4 regions of the Massilia sp. 9096 genome follow, and region 2 is predicted to be linked to each of the others. Evidence: predicted binding sites of a transcription regulator. Region 2 holds the regulator's gene; each other region holds the start of a gene.
What was found. The regulator sigma-54, encoded in region 2, starts transcription at its own class of promoters, with help from an activator protein. The targets are predictions, from matches to a motif close to TGGCANGNAANCTGCTTT.
Positions count from the first base shown of each region.

Region 1: the regulator sigma-54 is predicted to act here: its motif matches at 1,727-1,744, upstream of FA90_RS23760 (ANTAR domain-containing response regulator).
Region 3: the regulator sigma-54 is predicted to act here: its motif matches at 2,213-2,230, upstream of prpB (methylisocitrate lyase).
Region 4: the regulator sigma-54 is predicted to act here: its motif matches at 2,918-2,935, upstream of FA90_RS16520 (pilin).

Region 1 covers NZ_JQNN01000001.1:5,436,701-5,441,681, reverse strand. The annotation lists gene FA90_RS23765 (CmpA/NrtA family ABC transporter substrate-binding protein) at 1-1,055, opposite strand, end outside; gene FA90_RS23760 (ANTAR domain-containing response regulator) at 1,084-1,716, opposite strand; gene FA90_RS26715 (hypothetical protein) at 1,943-2,122, shown strand; gene FA90_RS26710 (hypothetical protein) at 2,125-2,268, shown strand; gene FA90_RS23755 (prolyl oligopeptidase family serine peptidase) at 2,501-4,867, shown strand.
Region 2 covers NZ_JQNN01000001.1:4,874,021-4,879,001, forward strand. The annotation lists gene lptC (LPS export ABC transporter periplasmic protein LptC) at 1-389, shown strand, start outside; gene lptA (lipopolysaccharide transport periplasmic protein LptA) at 416-1,060, shown strand; gene lptB (LPS export ABC transporter ATP-binding protein) at 1,066-1,833, shown strand; gene FA90_RS21175 (RNA polymerase factor sigma-54) at 1,836-3,326, shown strand; gene hpf (ribosome hibernation-promoting factor, HPF/YfiA family) at 3,390-3,749, shown strand; gene FA90_RS21185 (enoyl-CoA hydratase/isomerase family protein) at 3,834-4,931, shown strand; gene rapZ (RNase adapter RapZ) at 4,970-4,981, opposite strand, start outside.
Region 3 covers NZ_JQNN01000001.1:475,501-480,481, reverse strand. The annotation lists gene FA90_RS02055 (GNAT family N-acetyltransferase) at 1-113, opposite strand, end outside; gene prpC (2-methylcitrate synthase) at 97-1,260, opposite strand; gene prpB (methylisocitrate lyase) at 1,280-2,170, opposite strand; gene FA90_RS02040 (cation acetate symporter) at 2,427-4,088, opposite strand; gene FA90_RS02035 (DUF485 domain-containing protein) at 4,085-4,441, opposite strand; gene prpR (propionate catabolism operon regulatory protein PrpR) at 4,619-4,981, shown strand, end outside.
Region 4 covers NZ_JQNN01000001.1:3,831,566-3,836,546, reverse strand. The annotation lists gene FA90_RS16535 (DUF2889 domain-containing protein) at 1-547, shown strand, start outside; gene sucC (ADP-forming succinate--CoA ligase subunit beta) at 616-1,785, shown strand; gene sucD (succinate--CoA ligase subunit alpha) at 1,803-2,684, shown strand; gene FA90_RS16520 (pilin) at 3,014-3,487, shown strand; gene FA90_RS16515 (S9 family peptidase) at 3,638-4,981, opposite strand, start outside.

The DNA.
Region 1 (4,981 bases), 560 kb from region 2:
CTCACGCCGGCCAGCAGCGCCGCTTCGCGGTACAGGCCGACGCGGTTGACGCGGCCGGCGACCGCCTGGTAGTCGACGTCTTCGCGCAGCAGGCCCCAGCGCCGGTGCTGGGTCATGAACCACATGCCGTCCGAGACATAGGGGAAGTTGGCGTCGCCGTCCTGGTGGAAGCGCAGCGGATGCGGGTCGACCCAGCGCAGTCCCATGCCGTTGTCGTACCGGCCATGCAGGCGCGGGGCGATGATGGCGCGGTCGGCGTTGACGTAGGCGGGGCTGGACAGCACCTCGGCGGCAGCCTCGCGGTGTTCGCCGGAGGCGTCGATCCAGCGCCCGGCTTCCAGCACGGCCGCGATCAGCGCGCGGCAGGCGTGCGGATTGGCATCGGCGAAATCGGCGCGCGCGCCGAGCGCCTTGCCAGGGTGATCGGGCCAGACGTCCTGGCTGGTCGCGACCGTGACGCCGCTGCCGTCGAGTACCGCGCGCCCGTTCCACGGTTCGCCGACGCAAAAGCCATCCATGTGACCGGCCGCCAGGTTGGCCGCCATCTGGCTGGGCGGCACCGTGACGATCTGGGCGTCGCGCACCGGGTCGATGCCGCCCGCGGCCAGCCAGTAATACAGGAGCATCGCGTGGTTCCCGGTCGGGAAGGTGTGGGCGAAGGTGAAGCGGCGTCCGCTGCCGCGCATGGCCGAAGACAGCGCATCGAGGTCGGTCACGCCCGCCTGCGCGAGCGCGCGCGAGAGCGTGATCGCCTGGCCGTTGCGCGACAGGCCCATCAGCACAGCCATCGGTGTCGCGGCGCAGCCGATGCCCATCTCGACGCCGTAGAGCAGGCCGTACAGGGCGTGTGCGGCGTCCAGCTCGCCGTTGATCACGCGGTCGCGCATGCCCGACCACGAGTGCTGGCGGCTGAGCTCCAGCTTGATGCCGTATTTTTCGTCGAGCCCGAGCACGGACGCCATCACCAAGGAGGCGCAGTCGGTCAGCGGCATGAAGCCGACCTTGATCACCTTTTTCTCCGGCCGGTCGGAACCCGCCACCCATGCGCCTGTCATATCGATACCTTCATGAAAGAGGAGCGCATCACAGCAGGTCCTCGACGTCGAGGATGCGCTGCGCAACCTCGGCCAGCTTGAGTTTCTTGTTCATCGCCATGCTGCGCAGCTTCTGGTAGGCCTCGTCCTCGGTCATGCGGTTGCGCGCCATCAGCACGCCTTTGGCGCGTTCGATCAGCTTGCGCTCGGCCAGCTGGCGCCGCGTGTCGGTCAATTCGTCCAGCAGCTTCTGCTCGCGCTTGAAGCGGGCCAGCGCGACGTCCAGCACCGGTTTCACGCGCTCGGCCTGCAGCCCGGCCACGATGTAGGCCGAGACCCCGGCGGCGATCGCGGCGTCCATGCTGGCCGGGGTCTGGTCGTCGGTGAACAGCACGATCGGACGCGGCTCGTCGCGGGTGGCGATCACGATGTGTTCGAGCACGTCGCGCGCATCGGATTCGCTGTCGATGATGATCATGTCCGGCTGGATCTGGGCGATCCGCTCGGGCAGGAAGATGTCGGCCGGCAGCGAGGCGACGATGTCGTAGCCCGATTCGAGCAGGCCGATGCGCAACGCCGTGTTGCGCCGGGCCTGGGCCTGCATGGTCTGTTCGTCCGCGCCACCGGGCGCGATGTTGACGACGACGATGCGCAGGGTGCGCGGGACAGGGGGCGATTTCATACGGTTGAGGTATGCAAGTTTTGGGCCAGATCTCGCGCCAAGTCGTGTGGCGAACGGGGAGATATCACGAGAAAAGATATCTAGACTCTACAAAGAATAATAGTTGTCTTGCGGAAAATATTCGTTTTGCGAATGAAGAACATCACAAACTAAAAGTTCATTTATGACGAAAGCCTCTCTATACTGCACCGCAACAACACAGATTTCAGATCAACCGGAGAATTCGATGACCACTGCAACCATGACCCAGGCGCACGGCGTGCGCCAGCAAATCGCCGAGACCCTCGGCAAGATCCGCGCTTTCGCGATCGAGATGTACCAGGCCCATGGCGGCTGGTTCGTCCTGGACGCCGGCCAGCCGGCGAGCGCCGCTGTGGCGCGCAATCAAACCCTGAACAAGGAATAATCATGACGCCCGTCGAATACGTCACCGTTTCCGTCTCGGCCCTGGCCATCGTTGCCCGTATCGTGATGTTCATCCGCAACCCGTCGGTCACCACGCCGAACGAACTGTGGATCTCGGAACACCCGCAGCTGAAGCAACCCGGCTGATCGCCCGGTTTCCTGCTCGAGTCTCCGATGCGCCCGGCATGTGCCGGGCGTTGTCATTTGCAACGCCGCTTTTTACATTCTCGTGCAGTACTTACGCACGCGCGCCACTTCTTCGACGTTTCTCCCCTGAAGTTCTCCCCAATTCTTACCTGCATCGCATATCGCTGGGCTAGAATCCTTTTTTGCAATTTTGCCGCCCGAGCATTCTTGTTCTTTCATAAAGCGATTCACGATGCGACTTCCTGCCTTTACCGTTCTTGCGGCGCTGATGGCTGCGTTCAGCAGCGCCTCCGCCGCCCCGACCCCGATCACCCTCGACCAGGCCATGGCCAATCCGGACTGGATCGGCAACCCGGTCGAAGCCGCCTGGTGGAGCTGGGACGGCAAGGACGTCTTCTATAAGCAGAAGCGCGCCGGGTCGCCGGTGCGCGACACCTGGGAAGCGGCCGGCGGCAAGCTCCGTCAGGTGACCGACGCCGAACTGGCCAGGCTGGACAGCGCGGCCATGGTCTACAACCGCGCCCGCACGCGCGCCATCATGCTGCGCAACGGCGACCTGTTCGAACGCGACCTCAAGAACGGTGCGCTGGTCCAGATCACGCGCGCCCTGGGCAGCCCGATCCGCGCCGTGCAGTATTCAAAAGACGAAAAGAGCGTGCAGTTCCGCGCCGGCGACGAGTGGTACGGCTGGGACCGCGCCGAGCGTGTGACCGGCCCGCTGGCCATCCTGCGCGCCGCCAAGGACCCGCAAGCGATCGACCCGGACGCGCAGCGCGACCTGCAGCTGCGCCTGATCGCCACGCTCAAGCGCCAGAAGGACGAGCGCGACGCCCTGCGCATGCGCGCCGAGGACGAGCGCCGCGCCGATCCCACGCGCGCGCGCGAGCCCATCTACCTGGGCGACAAGCTTACCGTGCTGGACAGCCACCTGTCGCCGGATGGCCGCTGGCTGCTGGTCGTGACCGCGCCCAAGGGCTACGACAAGGGCCGCGTCGGCAAGATGCCGCGCTACGTCACCGAAAGCGGCTATGAAGAGACCTCGGACGAGCGCACCCGCGTCGGCCGCAACGACCCGGTCCCGCACGCGCTCAAGCTGGTCGACCTGGTCACGCGCCAGATCAAGGACGTATCGTTCGACGTCCTGCCCGGCATCGCCACCGACCCGCTGGCCCAGCTGCGCGCCGAGCGCAAGCTGCCCGCCCTGAAGGGCAACCGTCCGGTGCAGGTCGGCTTCGAAGGCGAGTCGATCGTCTGGAGCCGGGACGGCAGCAACGTCGCCGTGATGCTGCGCGCGATCGACAACAAGGACCGCTGGATCGCCACCGTCGACCTGCCCCAGGGCGCGCTCAAGCCGGTGCATCGCCTCACCGATCCGGCCTGGATCAACTTCGACAACAACGACTTCGGCTGGCTGCCGGACAACGGCACGCTGTGGTACCTGTCCGAGGAAACCGGCTACTCGCACCTGTACACGCGTGGCGCGGACGGGCGCACGCGCGCGCTCACCCAGGGCAACTGGGAAGCCAGCGACGTGGCCTGGTCGGCCGACGGCCAGACCGCCTGGATGATGTGCAACCGCAAGACGCCGATCGCGTATGAAGTCTGCGCGGTCTCGGCCAGGGACGCCGGCGTGCGCGAAGTGACTTCGCTGGACGGCGGCGTCGAGGACTTCCGCCTGTCGCCCGACCAGAAGAAGCTGCTGGTGCATTACTCGAGCGCCTACTTGCCGCAACAGATCGCGACCCTGTCCTCGTCGGGCGGCGCGGCGGCCAGGCTGACCGACACCCGCACCCCGGACTACAAGGCGCGCGAGTGGATCCAGCCGCAGTTCGTGGCCGTGCCGTCGACCCACGGCGGCGCCCCGATCTGGGCCAAGGTGTACCGACCAGCCCAGATGGAGCCGGGCAAGAAGTACCCGGTCGTGATGTTCGTTCACGGCGCCGGCTACCTGCAGGACGTGTCGCAGCGCTGGAGCATCTACTTCCGCGAGCAGATGTTCAACAACATGCTGGCGCAGAAGGGCTACGTCGTGATGGCGATGGACTACCGCGCCTCGAAGGGCTACGGCGCCAAGTGGCGCACCGCGATCTATCGCCAGATGGGCCATCCGGAACTGGACGACTACCTGGACGGCGTCAACTGGATGGTCGCCAACCAGCAGGGCGACGCGGCCAACGTCGGCGTCTACGGCGGCAGCTACGGCGGCTTCATGACCCTGATGGGCCTGCTGCGCGCGCCGGACGTGTTCAAGTCGGGCGCCGCGCTGCGCCCGGTGAGCGACTGGTCGACCTACAACCACGAGTACACCGCCAACATCCTCAACACCCCGGAGCTGGACCCGGAGGCGTACAAAGTCTCGTCGCCGATCGAGTACGCGCAGAACCTGAAGGGCAACCTGCTGATCGCGCACGGCATGGTCGACGACAACGTGTTCTTCCAGGACTCGGTGCGCATGTCGCAGCGCCTGATCGAACTGAAAAAGGACCACTGGGAACTGGCGCCCTACCCGATGGAGCGCCACGCCTTCGTGCAGCCGGAAAGCTGGTACGACGAGTACCGCCGCATCTGGCAGCTGTTCGAGCGCACGCTCAAGCAGTGATCGCATCGAGCGCCGGGCCCGGTCCGGCGGCATGACGACGGCGCCCGCGTGGCGCCGTTTTTTTCGCCGCGTACGCACGGGCGCGCCTGCACGCGCGCGAGCAGGTTAAGCTAG
Region 2 (4,981 bases):
TGACCCACCACCCGGCCGACAACACCTCCCTGATCGACAAGCCGATCGTGGTGAGCATGACGGTCGAGCGCCCGCACATGACCATGACCGCCGAGCGCGCGAACGTGAACCAGAACCAGAACCAGGTCGACCTGGCCGGCAACGTCGACATCCAGCGTCCCGGCGCACCGGCGCGCCCGGGCATGGGCGCGCTGCAGCCGCTGCGCATCCGCACCGAGGCCATGACGCTGCTGACGGACGACGAGATCGCCAAGACCCAACTGCCGATCACCATGACGCTGGGCGACGCCAAGGTCGACGCCATCGGCATGGTAGCCAACAACGCAACCCAACAGATCCAGCTGGGCGGCCGCGGCACGGCCACTTTCCCGCCGCGCCAGCAGCGCTGAAGCCCTACTAGAGAGGACAAGCACCCATGAAAAAAATACTCGCTGCCGCCATCTTCCTGTTGCCGCTGGCCGCATCGGCCGAGAAAGCGGACGCCCTCAAGCCGATCAAGATCGACTACAACGATGCCCACGTCGACCAGGTCACGCAGAACTACATCGCCACCGGCAACGTGGTCATCACGCGCGGCACCATGATCCTGAAGTCGGACAAGGCCGAAGTGCAGGAGACCCCGGACGGCTACCGCACCTTCATCCTGACCGCTGCGCCGGGCAAGCTGGCCACCTTCCGCCAGCACCGCGACGACGGCCCCAACATGTGGGACGAAGGCCAGGCCCAGCGCATCGAGTACGACGAGCGCAACGACCTGGTCAAGCTGTTCTCGAAGGCCGTCATCAAGCAGCTCGACGGCACGAAAGTAACGCAGGAGATGGACAGCGAATTCATCTCGTACGACAACCGCAAGGAAGTCCTGGTCGGCCGCAACGACGCCAACGGCGAGAACAAGGTCGGCAATGGCCGCGGCAGCATGACGCTGCAGCCGCACCGCGCACCGGCCGGCGCTGCAGCGCCCGCACCGGCGGCGGCGCCTGGCGCCCCATCTGCCGCACCCGCGGCCACACCGGCCGCCACCCCCGCCGCGGCGCAACCGGCAGCGGCAGGGAACAAGTGATGGAGGTGCGCAACGACGCAGCCGCGATCGCGTGCGGCAGCACCCTGGTCGTCAAGGGTCTCCAGAAAAGCTACGGCAAGCGCCTGGTGGTGCGCGACGTTTCGCTCGAAGTCGCGTGCGGCGAGGTGGTCGGCCTGCTCGGCCCGAACGGCGCCGGCAAGACCACGTCGTTCTACATGATCGTCGGCCTGGTGCCGTCGGACGCCGGCACCATCGAAGTCAACGGCGCCGACATCAGCAGCCTGCCGATCCACCGGCGCGCGCTGATGGGCCTGTCCTACCTGCCGCAGGAAGCCTCGGTGTTCCGCCGCCTGACGGTCGAGGAAAACATCCGCGCGGTGCTCGAGCTGCAGCGCGAGAACGGCAAGCCGCTGTCCAAGGCGCGCATCAACGAGCGCCTCGACCAGCTGCTGGGCGAGCTGCAGATCGACAAGCTGCGCCAGAACCCGGCGCTGTCGCTGTCGGGCGGCGAACGGCGCCGCGTCGAGATCGCGCGCGCGCTCGCGACCGATCCGCGCTTCGTGCTGCTGGACGAGCCGTTCGCGGGCGTGGACCCGATCGCCGTGATCGAGATCCAGCGCATCGTGCGCTTCCTGAAGGAGCGCGGGATCGGCGTGCTGATCACCGACCACAACGTGCGCGAGACGCTCGGCATCTGCGACCGCGCCTACATCATCAACCAGGGTGCGGTGCTGGCCTCCGGCCGGCCCGACGACATCATCGCCGACGAATCGGTACGCCGCGTGTATCTGGGTGAACACTTCAGAATGTAGTTATGAAACAGACGCTGCAACTCAAGACATCACAGCATCTTGCGCTCACGCCGCAACTCCAGCAGTCGATCCGCCTGCTGCAGCTGTCCACTCTCGAGCTGCACCAGGAAATCGAGCAGGTCCTGAGTGATAATCCGCTGCTCGAACGGCTCGACGATCCGCTCGACCGCTCGGTGCGCCTGCTGGGCGACGGCGCCATCAACAACGCCCCGGCCACGCCGGGCGAGGCTCCCAGCCCGGCCAACGCCAACGGCAGCGACGAGCACAGCGCGCCGGCCGCGAACGCCGAGGGCGAGGGCCACGAAGGCGGCGACGACGTGCACGCCGCCGAGCACGACGGCGACTGGGGCGAGGGCGGCCGGTCGAGCGGCGGCGGCGAGGAAGAGGATGGCCGTCCGCAGCTCGAGGCCAGCCCGGTCTCGCTGCGCGAACACCTGATGGAGCAGGTGCGCATGACCTGCGCCGCGGCGCGCGACTGCGCCCTGGTCGAGCTGATCGTCGACGCGCTCGACGACAACGGCTACCTCGAGGAATCGCTGGACGACATCCACGCGCGCCTGCCGGAAGAGCTCGAGATCGAGTTCGACGAACTGCGCACCGCGCTGTCGATGGTGCAGAGCCTCGACCCGGCGGGCGTGGGCGCGCGCAGCGCCGCCGAGTGCCTGGCGCTGCAGATCCGCCGCATGCCGGGCGTGCCGCTGGTGACGCGGCGCATGGCCCTGGTCATCGTCGAGCGCTACCTGAGCTGGTTCGCCCAGCGCGAATTCAACAAGCTGAAAAAGGCGCTCGACTGCGACGACGAGGACCTGCGCGAAGCCCAGGCCGTGATCCGCCGCTGCAACCCGCACCCGGGCGCCGCGTTCGCTTCGGACGTGTCGGACTTCGTGGTGCCGGACGTGATCGTGCGCCGCGCCAAGGATGGCTGGAGCGTGCAATTGAATCCCGAAGTGATGCCGCGCCTGCGCGTGAACAGCCTGTATGCGCAGGCGCTCAAGCAGGGCAAATCCGAGACCCAGATGAGCGCGCAGCTGCAGGAAGCCAAGTGGCTCATCAAGAACATGCGCCAGCGTTTCGACACGATCCTGCGCGTGGCCCAGGCCATCGTCGAACGGCAGCGCAACTTTTTCTCGCACGGCGCGGTTGCCATGCGGCCCCTTGTTTTACGCGAGATAGCTGATACACTAGGTTTACACGAGAGCACAATTTCTCGCGTCACAACGCAGAAATACATGCTGACCCCGCACGGCATGTTCGAGCTGAAGTATTTCTTCGGGAGCCACGTTGCCACCGAGGCGGGAGGCGAAGCATCATCGACGGCCATCCGGGCTCTCATCGTACAACTCACAGGAGCAGAAGACCCCAAGAACCCTTTATCCGACAGCAAGATCGCGGAGATGCTAGGGGAACAGGGAATGGTCATTGCGCGGCGCACGGTCGCCAAATACCGTGAGGCGCTCAAGATCCCGCCCGTTAGCCTTCGCAAATCCTTGTAACAAACGCTGCCTGTTGCGCTCCTGCGCACGCTTGCGGCAGCGTATCTTCAAAGGAGTGTGTGTATGAATCTCACCATCAGCGGCCATCACCTCGATGTCACCCCAGCCATCCGTGAATACGTACAGAACAAGCTCGAACGCATCACCCGCCATTTCGATCAAGTGATCGATTCCCACGTCATCCTCTGCATCGACAATCTCACCGAAAAAGACAAACGCCAAAAGGCCGAGATCAATCTGCGGGTGGCGGGAAAGATCCTGCATATCGCCAGCGCCGCGCACGACCTGTACGCCGCGATCGACATGCTGATGGACCGCCTGGACAGGCAGGTCGTCAAATACAAGCAGATGCTGCAGAATCATAGTCACACCGGACACAAGCGCATGCTGGATGAAGGAGACAGTGCAGCCGCCACGGCCTGACGCCGTCCGCAGCACAGCATGACGAAGGGCGCACTGGCGCCCTTTTCGTTTTATGATGCGGCTAGATCAACCATCTCCGACATCATGAGCGCAGACGCTACCCGCGAACACGTGCAGACCCGCATTGCCAACGGCACCGGCACCTTTACCCTCGACCGGCCCAAGGCCCTCAATTCGCTGTCGCTCGACATGGTGCGTGCGCTGACGCAGACCCTGCTGCTCTGGCGCGACGATCCTGCGGTCGATGCGGTCGTCATCGCCAGCAGCAGCGAAAAAGCGCTGTGCGCGGGCGGCGACATCCGCTTCTTTTACGAAGCCGGCCGTGCCACGCCGGGCGGTGGCAGCGCGCTGCTCGAAGATTTCTTCACCGAAGAATACGCGCTCAATCACCTGATCCATTTTTATCCCAAGCCCTACATCGCGCTGATGGATGGCGTCGTCATGGGCGGCGGCATGGGCATCGCGCAAGGCGGCCCCGACTGCGCACTGCGCATCGTGACCGAGCGGACCAAGATGGCGATGCCGGAGGTGAACATCGGGCTGTTCCCGGACGTGGGCGGCAGTCACTTCCTGTCGCATGCGCCGGGCAAGCTGGGGGTGTATCTGGGCGTGACGGGCGCGACAATTGGCGCGGCGGATGCGCTGTATGTCGGGTTGGCGGACGCGTTCGTGCCGGGTGAGCAGATGGGCGCGCTGCACGCATTGATCGAGGCGACCCCGGGTGCGCAACTGCCGGCGGCCATGCGCGACTTTGCCGCACCGTTTGCGCAGCAGGCCGGCGCGAGCAAGCTGCAAGCCGCGCGCAGCGTCATCGACCGCCACTTCGGCGCGGCATCGGTGTCCGCCATCATGGCCGCGCTGGCCGGCGACGACGATCCGTTCGCGCAGCAGGCGCTGCAGGCGATGCGCCAGCGCTCGCCGTTGATGATGTGCGTGACCCACGAGATGCTCGAACGCGGCGCCGCCATGGGCGTGGCCGACTGCCTGCGCATGGAGCGTTCGGTGGTGCGCCGCAACTTCGAACACGGCGAAGTGCTGGAAGGCGTACGCGCGCTGGTGATCGACAAGGACAACCGGCCTGCCTGGAATCCGCCGGCGCTGGATGCGGTCACGCCGGACATGGTGGCGCGCTTTTTCGAACCGGTGTGGCCGGACTGGGCGCATCCGCTGCGCCATCTGTGATCCTCGCGCGCGCGTGACGCGCAGTCCCGCGCGAGGCCTTACGGCTGCTC
Region 3 (4,981 bases), 4.4 Mb from region 2:
GGATGCTCGCGCAGGCTGGCCAGGCGCAGGCTGCGGTACTGGGCCACGTCGGCGGGGCCGAGCCGGCGGACGTCGATGGCGCCGCTGTCCATCGGCTTATTTACGCTCGGCAAGCGGCACGAACTGCAGGTCTTCCGGGCCGACGTAGTTGGCGCTCGGACGGATGATCTTGTTGTCGATACGCTGCTCGATCACGTGGGCCGACCAGCCCGAGGTGCGCGCGATGACGAACAGCGGCGTGAACATCGCCGTCGGCACGCCCATCATGTGGTACGACACGGCCGAGAACCAGTCCAGGTTCGGGAACATCTTCTTGACTTCCCACATGACCGATTCCAGGCGCTCGGCGATGTCGAACATCTTCATCGATCCACCCTGCTGCGACAGCGAGCGCGCCACTTCCTTGATTACCTTGTTGCGCGGATCCGAGATGGTGTAGACCGGGTGGCCGAAGCCGATCACCACTTCCTTGTTGGCCACGCGCGCACGGATGTCGGCCTCGGCTTCGTCGGCGTTTTCGTAGCGTTTCTGGATGTCCAGCGCGACTTCGTTGGCGCCGCCGTGCTTCGGGCCGCGCAACGCGCCGATCGCGCCGGTGATCGCCGAGTGGATGTCGGCGCCGGTGCCGGCGATCACGCGCGCGGTGAAGGTCGAGGCGTTGAACTCGTGCTCGGCGTACAGGATCAGCGAGGTATGCATCGCCTTGACCCAGGCCTCGGGCGGCTTGAAGCCATGCAGCAGGTGCAGGAAATGGCCGCCGATCGAGTCGTCGTCGGTCTCGACGTCGATGCGCTTGCCGTTGTGGCTGTAGTGGTACCAGTACAGCAGCATCGAGCCGAACGAGGCCATCAGGCGATCGGCCACGTCGCGCGCGCCGGCGACGTTGTGGTCGTCCTTCTCGGGCAGCACGCAGCCCAGGACCGAGGCGCCGGTGCGCATCACGTCCATCGGGTGGGCGCCGGCCGGCAGCGTTTCCAGCGCCGCCTTGACCGCCTGCGGCAGGCCGCGCAAGGACTTCAGCTTGGCCTTGTAGCCGCGCAGTTCGCCGTCGTTGGGGAGCTTGCCGTGCACCAGCAGGTAGGCGATCTCCTCGAACTCGCTGTTGGTGGCCACATCCAGGATGTCGTAGCCGCGGTAATGCAGGTCGTTGCCGGAGCGGCCCACCGAGCACAGCGCGGTATTGCCGGCGGCGACGCCGGACAGCGCGACCGATTTCTTCGGTTTGAACGTGGCGGCTTCGGTCTTGTTGGTTTCGCTCATGTCGTGTCTCCTCGTTGGCTTATTTCGTCTTGTTCTGGGCGAACAGCGCGTCGAGCTTCTGCTCGAAGCTGTGATAGTCGATGCGGTCGTAGAGTTCGGCGCGCGTCTGCATGGTGTCGACCACGTTCTGCTGGGTGCCGTCGCGGCGGATCGCGGTGTAGACGTTCTCGGCCGCCTTGTTCATCGCGCGGAAGGCCGACAGCGGGTACAGCACGATGTCGACGTCGGCGCCGCGCAGCTCGTCCACCGTGAACAACGGCGTCGCGCCGAACTCGGTGATGTTGGCCAGGATCGGCACCTTGACCGCTTCCTTGAAGCGCTTGTACATCTCCAGGCTGGTGATCGCTTCCGGGAAGATCATGTCGGCGCCGGCTTCGACGCAGGCCACCGCGCGCTCGACCGCCTTGTCCAGGCCTTCGACCGCCAGCGCGTCGGTGCGCGCCATGATCACGAAGTCGTCGTCGAGGCGCGCATCAGCCGCGGCCTTGATGCGGTCGACCATCTCGCCCTGGCTGACGATTTCCTTGCCCGGGCGGTGGCCGCAGCGCTTGGCGCCGACCTGGTCTTCGATGTGGCAGGCGGCGGCGCCGGCCTTGGCCAGCGAGCGCACGGTGCGCGCGACGTTGAAGGCCGAGGCGCCGAAGCCGGTGTCGACGTCGACCAGCAGCGGCAGGTCGCACACGTCGGTGATGCGGCGCACGTCGATCAGCACGTCTTCCAGGCCGGAAATGCCCAGGTCGGGCAGGCCCAGCGACCCGGCCGCGACGCCCCCACCCGACAGGTAGATGGCGCGGTAGCCGGCGCGCTTGGCCAGCAGCGCGTGGTTGGCGTTGATCGCGCCCACGACTTGCAGCGGGTGCTCTTCCTGCACGGCCAGGCGGAATCGGGCGCCTGCGGATGGTTGGCTCATGGTCTTGCCTTTCTCGATGCATTCGTGGATGACCACCCAGTATTTGCAAGGACCGTGCCAATCGCCGCGACGGCACGACAGGCTGGATTTTCAAGGACTTGGGCGCACGCGGCAAGCAAGGCGAGCGTGGCAGCGTTTCACGATGTTTCAAACTGGAACACCGAAACGGCACAGCGAAACAGCAAAGAGAAGCTAGGACGTAAAAAAACCGTCGTGCCGGCATGGGCCGGGACGACGGTTTCAGATGGCTTATCGATTAGTGCGCGGTCGCGCCCGAAGCACCGATACCGGTTTCCGAACGCACTTCCTGCGCCTCGAAGCCGGCCTTGTCGATGGCCGCGCGCGGGCTCTTGTCGGTGATCGAGAACAGCCACACGCCCACGAAGCCGACGATCATCGAGAACAGCGCCGGCGAGGTGTACGGGAAGATCGCATCCTTGTTGTGGAACACGTCGACCCACACCGACTTCGAGACGATGGTCAGGCCCAGCGCCGTGACCAGGCCGAGGAAGCCGCCGATGGTCGCGCCGCGGGTCGTGCACTTGCTCCACAGCAGGGACAGGAACAGCACCGGGAAGTTGGCCGAGGCCGCGATCGCGAAGGCCAGCGACACCATGAAGGCGACGTTGACTTTCTCGAACACGATGCCCAGTAACACGGCGACCAGGCCGAGCACCATCGTCGTGATCTTGGAGACGCGCAGTTCGCTGCCCGGGGCCGGCTGGCCCCGCTTCATGACGACCGAGTAGATGTCGTGCGACACCGCCGAGGCGCCGGACAGGGTCAGGCCGGCCACGACTGCCAGGATGGTGGCGAAGGCCACGGCCGAGATGAAGCCGAGGAAGACGTTGCCGCCCACGGCCTTGGCCAGGTGCACGGCCGCCATGTTGCCGCCGCCCAGCAGTTTGCCGTCGGCGTCCAGGAAGGCCGGGTTGGTGCCGACCAGCACGATCGCGCCGAAGCCGATCACGAACACCAGGATGTAGAAGTAGCCGATCCAGGTGGTCGCCCACAGCACCGACTTGCGCGCTTCCTTGGCGCTTGGAACGGTGAAGAAGCGCATCAGGATGTGCGGCAGGCCGGCGGTGCCGAACATCAGCGCCATGCCGAAGGAGATGCCGGAGATCGGGTCCTTGATGAAGGTGCCCGGGCCCATGATCGCCTCGTGCTTGCTGTGTACTTCAACGGCCTTGGCGAACAGTTCGTTCGGGCTGAAGTGGTACAGCGACAGGACCGCAAACGCCATGTAGCTCGTGCCGGCCAGCAGCATCACGGCCTTGATGATCTGCACCCAGGTGGTGGCGGTCATGCCGCCGAACAGCACGTACACCATCATCAGCACGCCGACGATGACGACCGCGATCCAGTAGTCCAGGCCGAACAGCAGCTTGATCAGCTGGCCGGCGCCGACCATCTGCGCGATCAGGTAGAACAGCACGGTGACCAGGGTGCCGGCGGCGGCGAAGCTGCGCACCGGCTTCTGGGCGAAGCGGTAGGCGGCCACGTCGGCGAAGGTAAAGCGGCCCAGGTTGCGCAGGCGCTCGGCCATCAGGAAGGTCAGGATCGGCCAGCCGACCAGGAAGCCGATCGCGTAGATCAGGCCGTCGAAGCCGTTGGCGAACACCGATGCCGAGATGCCCAGGAAGGATGCGGCCGACATGAAGTCGCCGGCGATCGCCAGGCCGTTCTGGAAACCGGTGATGCCGCCGCCGGCGGTGTAGAAGTCCGATGCCGAGCGGGTGCGCGCGGCGGCCCACTTGGTGATGAACAGGGTCAGCACGACGAACACCGCGAACATGATGATCGCGGTGTAGTTGGTGGCTTGCTTGACCGTCTGGCCGACGTCGGGCGCGGCCAGGGCGGCGCCGGCGGCGGCCGTCAGGGCCAGGGCGGAGCAGGTGCGCAGCAGGTTCTTCATGCGGCTTTCTCCTGCTTGACGGCGCCGGTGGCGGTGGTGGTGGTGGCGGCGCCGGCGTTGCGCTGGATCGCTTCGGTCAGGGCGTCGAATTCGCGGTTGGCGCGGCGCACGTAGATGGCGGTGACGGCGACCGTGAACACGATCACGAACAGGCCCAGCGGAATGCCCCAGGACATGGCGCCTTCGCCGACACGCGAGCCCATGAAGGACTTGGCGAAGGCGTTCAGCAGGGTGAAGCCGTAGTAGGCGATCAGCACCAGCACGGCCAGGGTCCAGCCGTAGCGCGAGCGCGTCGTGACGAGCTTATGGTAATTCGGGTCGCTTTTGACCCGTTGAACGAGATCTTGTTCCACTTTTGTCTCCAATCATTCTCGTGATTTTTAGTAGTGCCTTTATTGACAGGCTGAGGTGATCCTACGGCGGTCCGCTTACCCGATTCTTACGGCGGGCACTGTTTTGTCAGCTTCCCGGAAAGCCCGCGAGCGTTTCACTTGAAACATGGCGCGGCTGGAATGCACTACACTTGAAACATGATCGATGCTGCCACCGCCCACCAACCCGTGATCTGGACCGTCTCGGTCTCGCGCCTGTCCGGCCTGTTCCGCGACATCACCCTCGAATACGACCACCTGGCCCGGATCGAAGCCCTGCACCTGGGTTTCGACGAAGCCGCGCGCCACATCCGCGAGCGCATGGCCAATGAACACTGCGACGTGGTGATCGCGGCCGGCTCGAACGCCGCCTACCTGAAGGGCCGCGTCGCGGCGCCGGTGGTGGTGGCCGAGGCCAGCGGCTTCGACGTGATGCGGGCGCTGGCGCGCGCGCGCCGCATTTCGCCGCGCGTCGGCCTGGTCCAGCACGACGCGCTCGCACCCGAGCTGGACGACTTCGCG
Region 4 (4,981 bases), 1.0 Mb from region 2:
TTCACCCGCTTCGCGTAAGCTTAGGCACACGCGCGCCATCACAGTCGAAGCGTTCGCGCGCGACGATGGTCTGTGGGACCTCGATGCTTGCATCCGCGACATCAAGACGCATGACATCGTCCTCCCGTCGGGTCCCCGGCCGGGTGGATTGCCAGTGCACGACCTCAAGCTGCGCGTCACCATCGACCGCGACATGAATATCGTGGACGCCGAAGCCGCGTCCGATGCCGTACCCTATCCCGGTTACTGCGACACGGTCGCTCCTGCCTACAAGAAGCTGATCGGCTTGTCGCTGCTCAAACATTTCCGACTGCACCTCAAGGATCGCCTGTCCGGCGTCCTCGGCTGCACCCATTTGACGGAGTTGGCCCAGGTCCTGCCCACCGCGGCAATCCAGGCCTTTGCCGATGACGCCATGGACCACCGCTCGGCGAACGATCCCGCCGAGCGGCCCTATGAACTCGATCGCTGCCATGCCCTGCGCCTCGACGGCCCTGCCGTCGAAAAGTATTATCCGCAATGGGTCTTGAAGGCGGTACCGGGGTAGTATTCGACGATGTCTTTTCCGCTCCATTTATTTAACCGCATCTAATCAGTAACAGAAGGGAAGCCAGCATGAAAATCCATGAGTATCAGGGCAAAGAGATCCTCCGAAAATTCGGAGTGACTGTTCCGCGCGGCATTCCGTGCGACTCGGTCGACGGTGCTGTCAAGGCAGCTGAAGAGCTGGGCGGACCGGTTTGGGTGGTCAAGGCCCAGATCCATGCTGGCGGTCGCGGCAAGGGCGGCGGCGTGAAAGTCGCCAAATCGCTGGACCAGGTGCGCGAATACGCGGACCAGATCCTGGGCATGCAGCTGATTACCCACCAGACCGGCCCGGAAGGCCAGAAAGTGCGTCGCCTGCTGATCGAAGAAGGCGCCGACATCAAGAAAGAACTGTACGTGTCGATGGTCACCGACCGCGTCACCCAGCGCGTCGTGCTGATGGCCTCGTCGGAAGGCGGCATGGACATCGAAGAAGTCGCGCACAGCAACCCGGAAAAGATCCACAACGTCGTGATCGATCCGTCGGTCGGCCTGACCGACGCTGACGCCGACGACGTCGCCCGCAAGATCGGCGTGCCGGACGCTTCGATCGAGCAAGCGCGCACCAACCTGCAAGGCCTGTACAAAGCCTACTGGGAAACCGACGCATCGCTGGCCGAAATCAACCCGCTGATCCTGACCGGCGACGGCAAAGTCATCGCCCTGGACGCCAAGTTCAACTTCGACTCGAACGCCCTGTTCCGCCACCCGGAAATCGTCGCCTACCGCGACCTGGACGAAGAAGATCCGGCCGAAGTCGAAGCGTCGAAATTCGACCTGGCTTACATCTCGCTGGACGGCAACATCGGCTGCCTGGTGAACGGCGCCGGCCTGGCCATGGCGACCATGGACACCATCAAGCTGTTCGGCGGCGAGCCGGCCAACTTCCTGGACGTGGGCGGCGGTGCGACGGCTGAGAAAGTCACCGAAGCATTCAAGATCATGCTGAAGAACCCGGGCCTGAAGGCGATCCTGGTCAACATCTTCGGCGGCATCATGCGTTGCGACGTGATCGCCGAAGGCGTCATCACCGCATCGAAGGCCGTGTCGCTGCAAGTGCCGCTGGTCGTGCGCATGAAGGGCACCAACGAAGACCTGGGCAAGAAGATGCTGGCCGACTCCGGCCTGCCGATCATCTCGGCTGACACCATGGAAGACGCAGCGAAGCAAGTGGTTGCCGCTGCCGCTGGCCAAGCTTAATTCGCGAAGGAAACAAAATGTCGATTCTGATCAACAAAGACACCAAAGTCATCACCCAGGGTATTACCGGCAAGACCGGCCAGTTCCACACCCGCATGTGCCGCGACTACGCGAATGGCCGTGAAGCCTTCGTCGCCGGCGTGAACCCGAAGAAAGCCGGCGAAGACTTCGAAGGCATCCCGATTTTTGCCAACGTCAAGGAAGCCAAGGCCGAAACCGGCGCCAACGTCTCCGTGATCTACGTGCCGCCGGCAGGCGCCGCCGCCGCGATCTGGGAAGCCGTCGAAGCCGAGCTGGACCTGGCAATCTGCATCACCGAAGGCATCCCGGTCCGTGACATGATGGAAGTCAAGGATCGCATGGCCAAGGCCGGTTCGAAGACCCTGCTGCTGGGCCCGAACTGCCCGGGTCTGATCACCCCTGACGAAATCAAGATCGGCATCATGCCGGGTCACATCCACCGCAAGGGCCGCATCGGCGTCGTGTCGCGTTCGGGCACCCTGACCTATGAAGCCGTCGGTCAGCTGACCGCGCTGGGCCTGGGCCAATCGTCGGCAGTCGGCATCGGCGGTGACCCGATCAACGGTCTGAAGCACATCGACGTGATGAAGATGTTTAACGACGATCCGGAAACCGACGCCGTCATCATGATCGGCGAGATCGGCGGCCCGGACGAGGCGAACGCTGCGTACTGGATCAAGGACAACATGAAGAAGCCGGTCGTCGGCTTCATCGCTGGCGTCACCGCGCCTCCGGGCAAGCGCATGGGCCACGCCGGCGCGCTGATCTCGGGCGGCGCCGACACCGCGCAAGCCAAGCTGGAAATCATGGAAGCCTGCGGCATCACGGTCACCAAGAACCCGTCGGAAATGGCGCGTCTGCTGAAGGCGATGCTGTAATCCAGCGGTCCTAGACCCTGCTGACAAGAACGGGACGCTGCGGCGTCCCGTTTTTTTTGATGCCACCCTTGGCACGGTCGAGTAGTGACAATTTTCGTCCACAGTATGTAATTGGCGTCGTCATGACAAAGGTCGGCACTGCCGAGTGACAAAAATTGTCGCACGGCAAGACAAAAACGGTCATGGCACCGCGTTTGGCACGAAAAAATGGGTGATTCCGTATGGAAATAAGCTGGCACGGCGCTTGCATATAGAAGAGCAGAAGCAAGGCAGTACCAGATACGCAGTTCACCTCTTAATTTTTGTAGTACCAAACCTGGAGAAACACCATGAAAGCACCGAAAATCGTTAAGAAAGTCGAAGCCGGCTTTACCCTGATCGAACTGATGATCGTCGTCGCCATCATCGGCATCCTGGCCGCTGTCGCGATCCCGGCGTACTCGAACTATGTCATCAAAGCCAAAGTCGGCGCGGCGCTGAGCTCGGTATCATCGCTGCAGACCGCAGTGGCGAACTGCATCCAGGAAGCTGGCGGCGACAAAACCGGTTGCACTACCGGCGCAGCAGGCGTGAGCATCCCTGCATTCACCCCCACCAAAGAGCTGGCATCGGCAACCGTGTCCGGCGGCACCATCAGCGCTGTTTTCGCAGGCGGGATCAACAGCGACGTGAACGGCAAGACCTTTACCGTGACCCCGACCGTAAATGAGTCCACCGTGACTTGGAAAGTCGATGGCAGCGCAGTGTCGGCTAACTCGACTGCACAACAGACGCTCGAGAAGAACAACATCACTACCCCGTAATCCTGGGCTGCTGAAAGCACTACCAAAACACCCGGCTTCGACCGGGTGTTTTATTTGAAGCCTTCGCTAACGCAGTCGAACACGCTAGAGAAAACGCCTGCCGCAGCAGGCGTTTTCTCATCGTGCGATAGTGATGCGCTATCGGCAGGCTCACTGCTTCAGGTGCGCATCCAGCCAGTTCATCACCGTGTGATGCCACAGCACCGAGTTGGCCGGCTTGAGCACCCAGTGGTTCTCGTCCGGGAACACCAGCAGCTTGCTTTCGATGCCCTTGCGTTGCAGCGCGGTGAAGGTCGACAGGCCTTGCGTGGTCGGGATGCGGAAGTCCATGTCGCCCTGTACGACCAGCATCGGCGTCTTCCAGTTGTTCACGAAGCGGACCGGATTGAATTGCTCGTGCTTGTCCGGCATGGCGAAATACGGGCCGCCGCCGTTTTCCCAGTCGGTGAACCACTGTTCTTCGCTCGAGTAGGCCATGCCGCGGGTATCGAACACGCCGTCGTGGTTGACGATGCACTTGAAGCCGTCCGACCAGTTGCCTTCGATCCAGTTCATCATGTAGCCGCCGTAGGACGCGCCGAGTGCGCAGGCATGCGAGCGGTCGAGCCAGCCGTACTTGGCGGTGGCCGCGGCCAGGCCTTTTTTCAAGTCCTCGAGCGGCTTGCCGCCCCAGTCGCCGCTGATGGCATCGGTGAACTTCTGGCCGTAGCCGGTCGAACCATGAAAGTCGATGAACACGGTGGCGTAGCCGGCGCCGGCGTACACCTGCGGATTCCAGCGGTAGCTCCAGCCATTGCCGAAGCTGCCCTGCGGGCCGCCGTGCACCAGGAAGGCGACCGGGTAGGTCTTGCCCTGCTCATAATTCCACGGCTTCATCACGTAGCCATGCACGGTGTCGCCGTTCGCGCCCTTGAACGAGAACTGCTCGTACTCGCCCCAGCGCACGTCGGCGAGCTGCTGGGCATTCTGGTGCGTCAGCTGGACGGTCTTGCCGTCGGCCAGCGTGGTGGCGAACAGCTGGGCGCCGGACGCCAGGTTGGTCTGCGTGTAGGCGAGGGTGTTGCCGCGCAGGTCGTAGCCGCCGATCGCGCCTTGGCCGGTCAGCGGCGTGACCTTGCCGCTGGCGACATCGATTGAGAACAGCTTGTGCTGGCCGATGTCCTCGGCGTCGGCGATCAGCGATTTGCCATCCGCGCTCCATTGGATATTGCCGGGCGAGCGGTCCCAGCTCTCGGCCACGTGGCGCTTCCGGCCGCTGGCCACGTCGAGCAGGACGATGTGGTAGCGGTCCGCCTCGAAGCCCGGGCGCGTCATGGCCAGATAGGCGATCGTGCGGCCGTCCGGCGAGAACACGCCCTTGGTGTCCCAGGCAGGGTTGTCGGCCGTGAGGTTGCGCGGCGCCTGGCCGCCGCTTGCTGCCACCGTGTACAGGTCGAAGTTGGTCGACCAGGCCTCGGTCCTGCCGGCGATACGGATCGAGAACACGACGCTCTT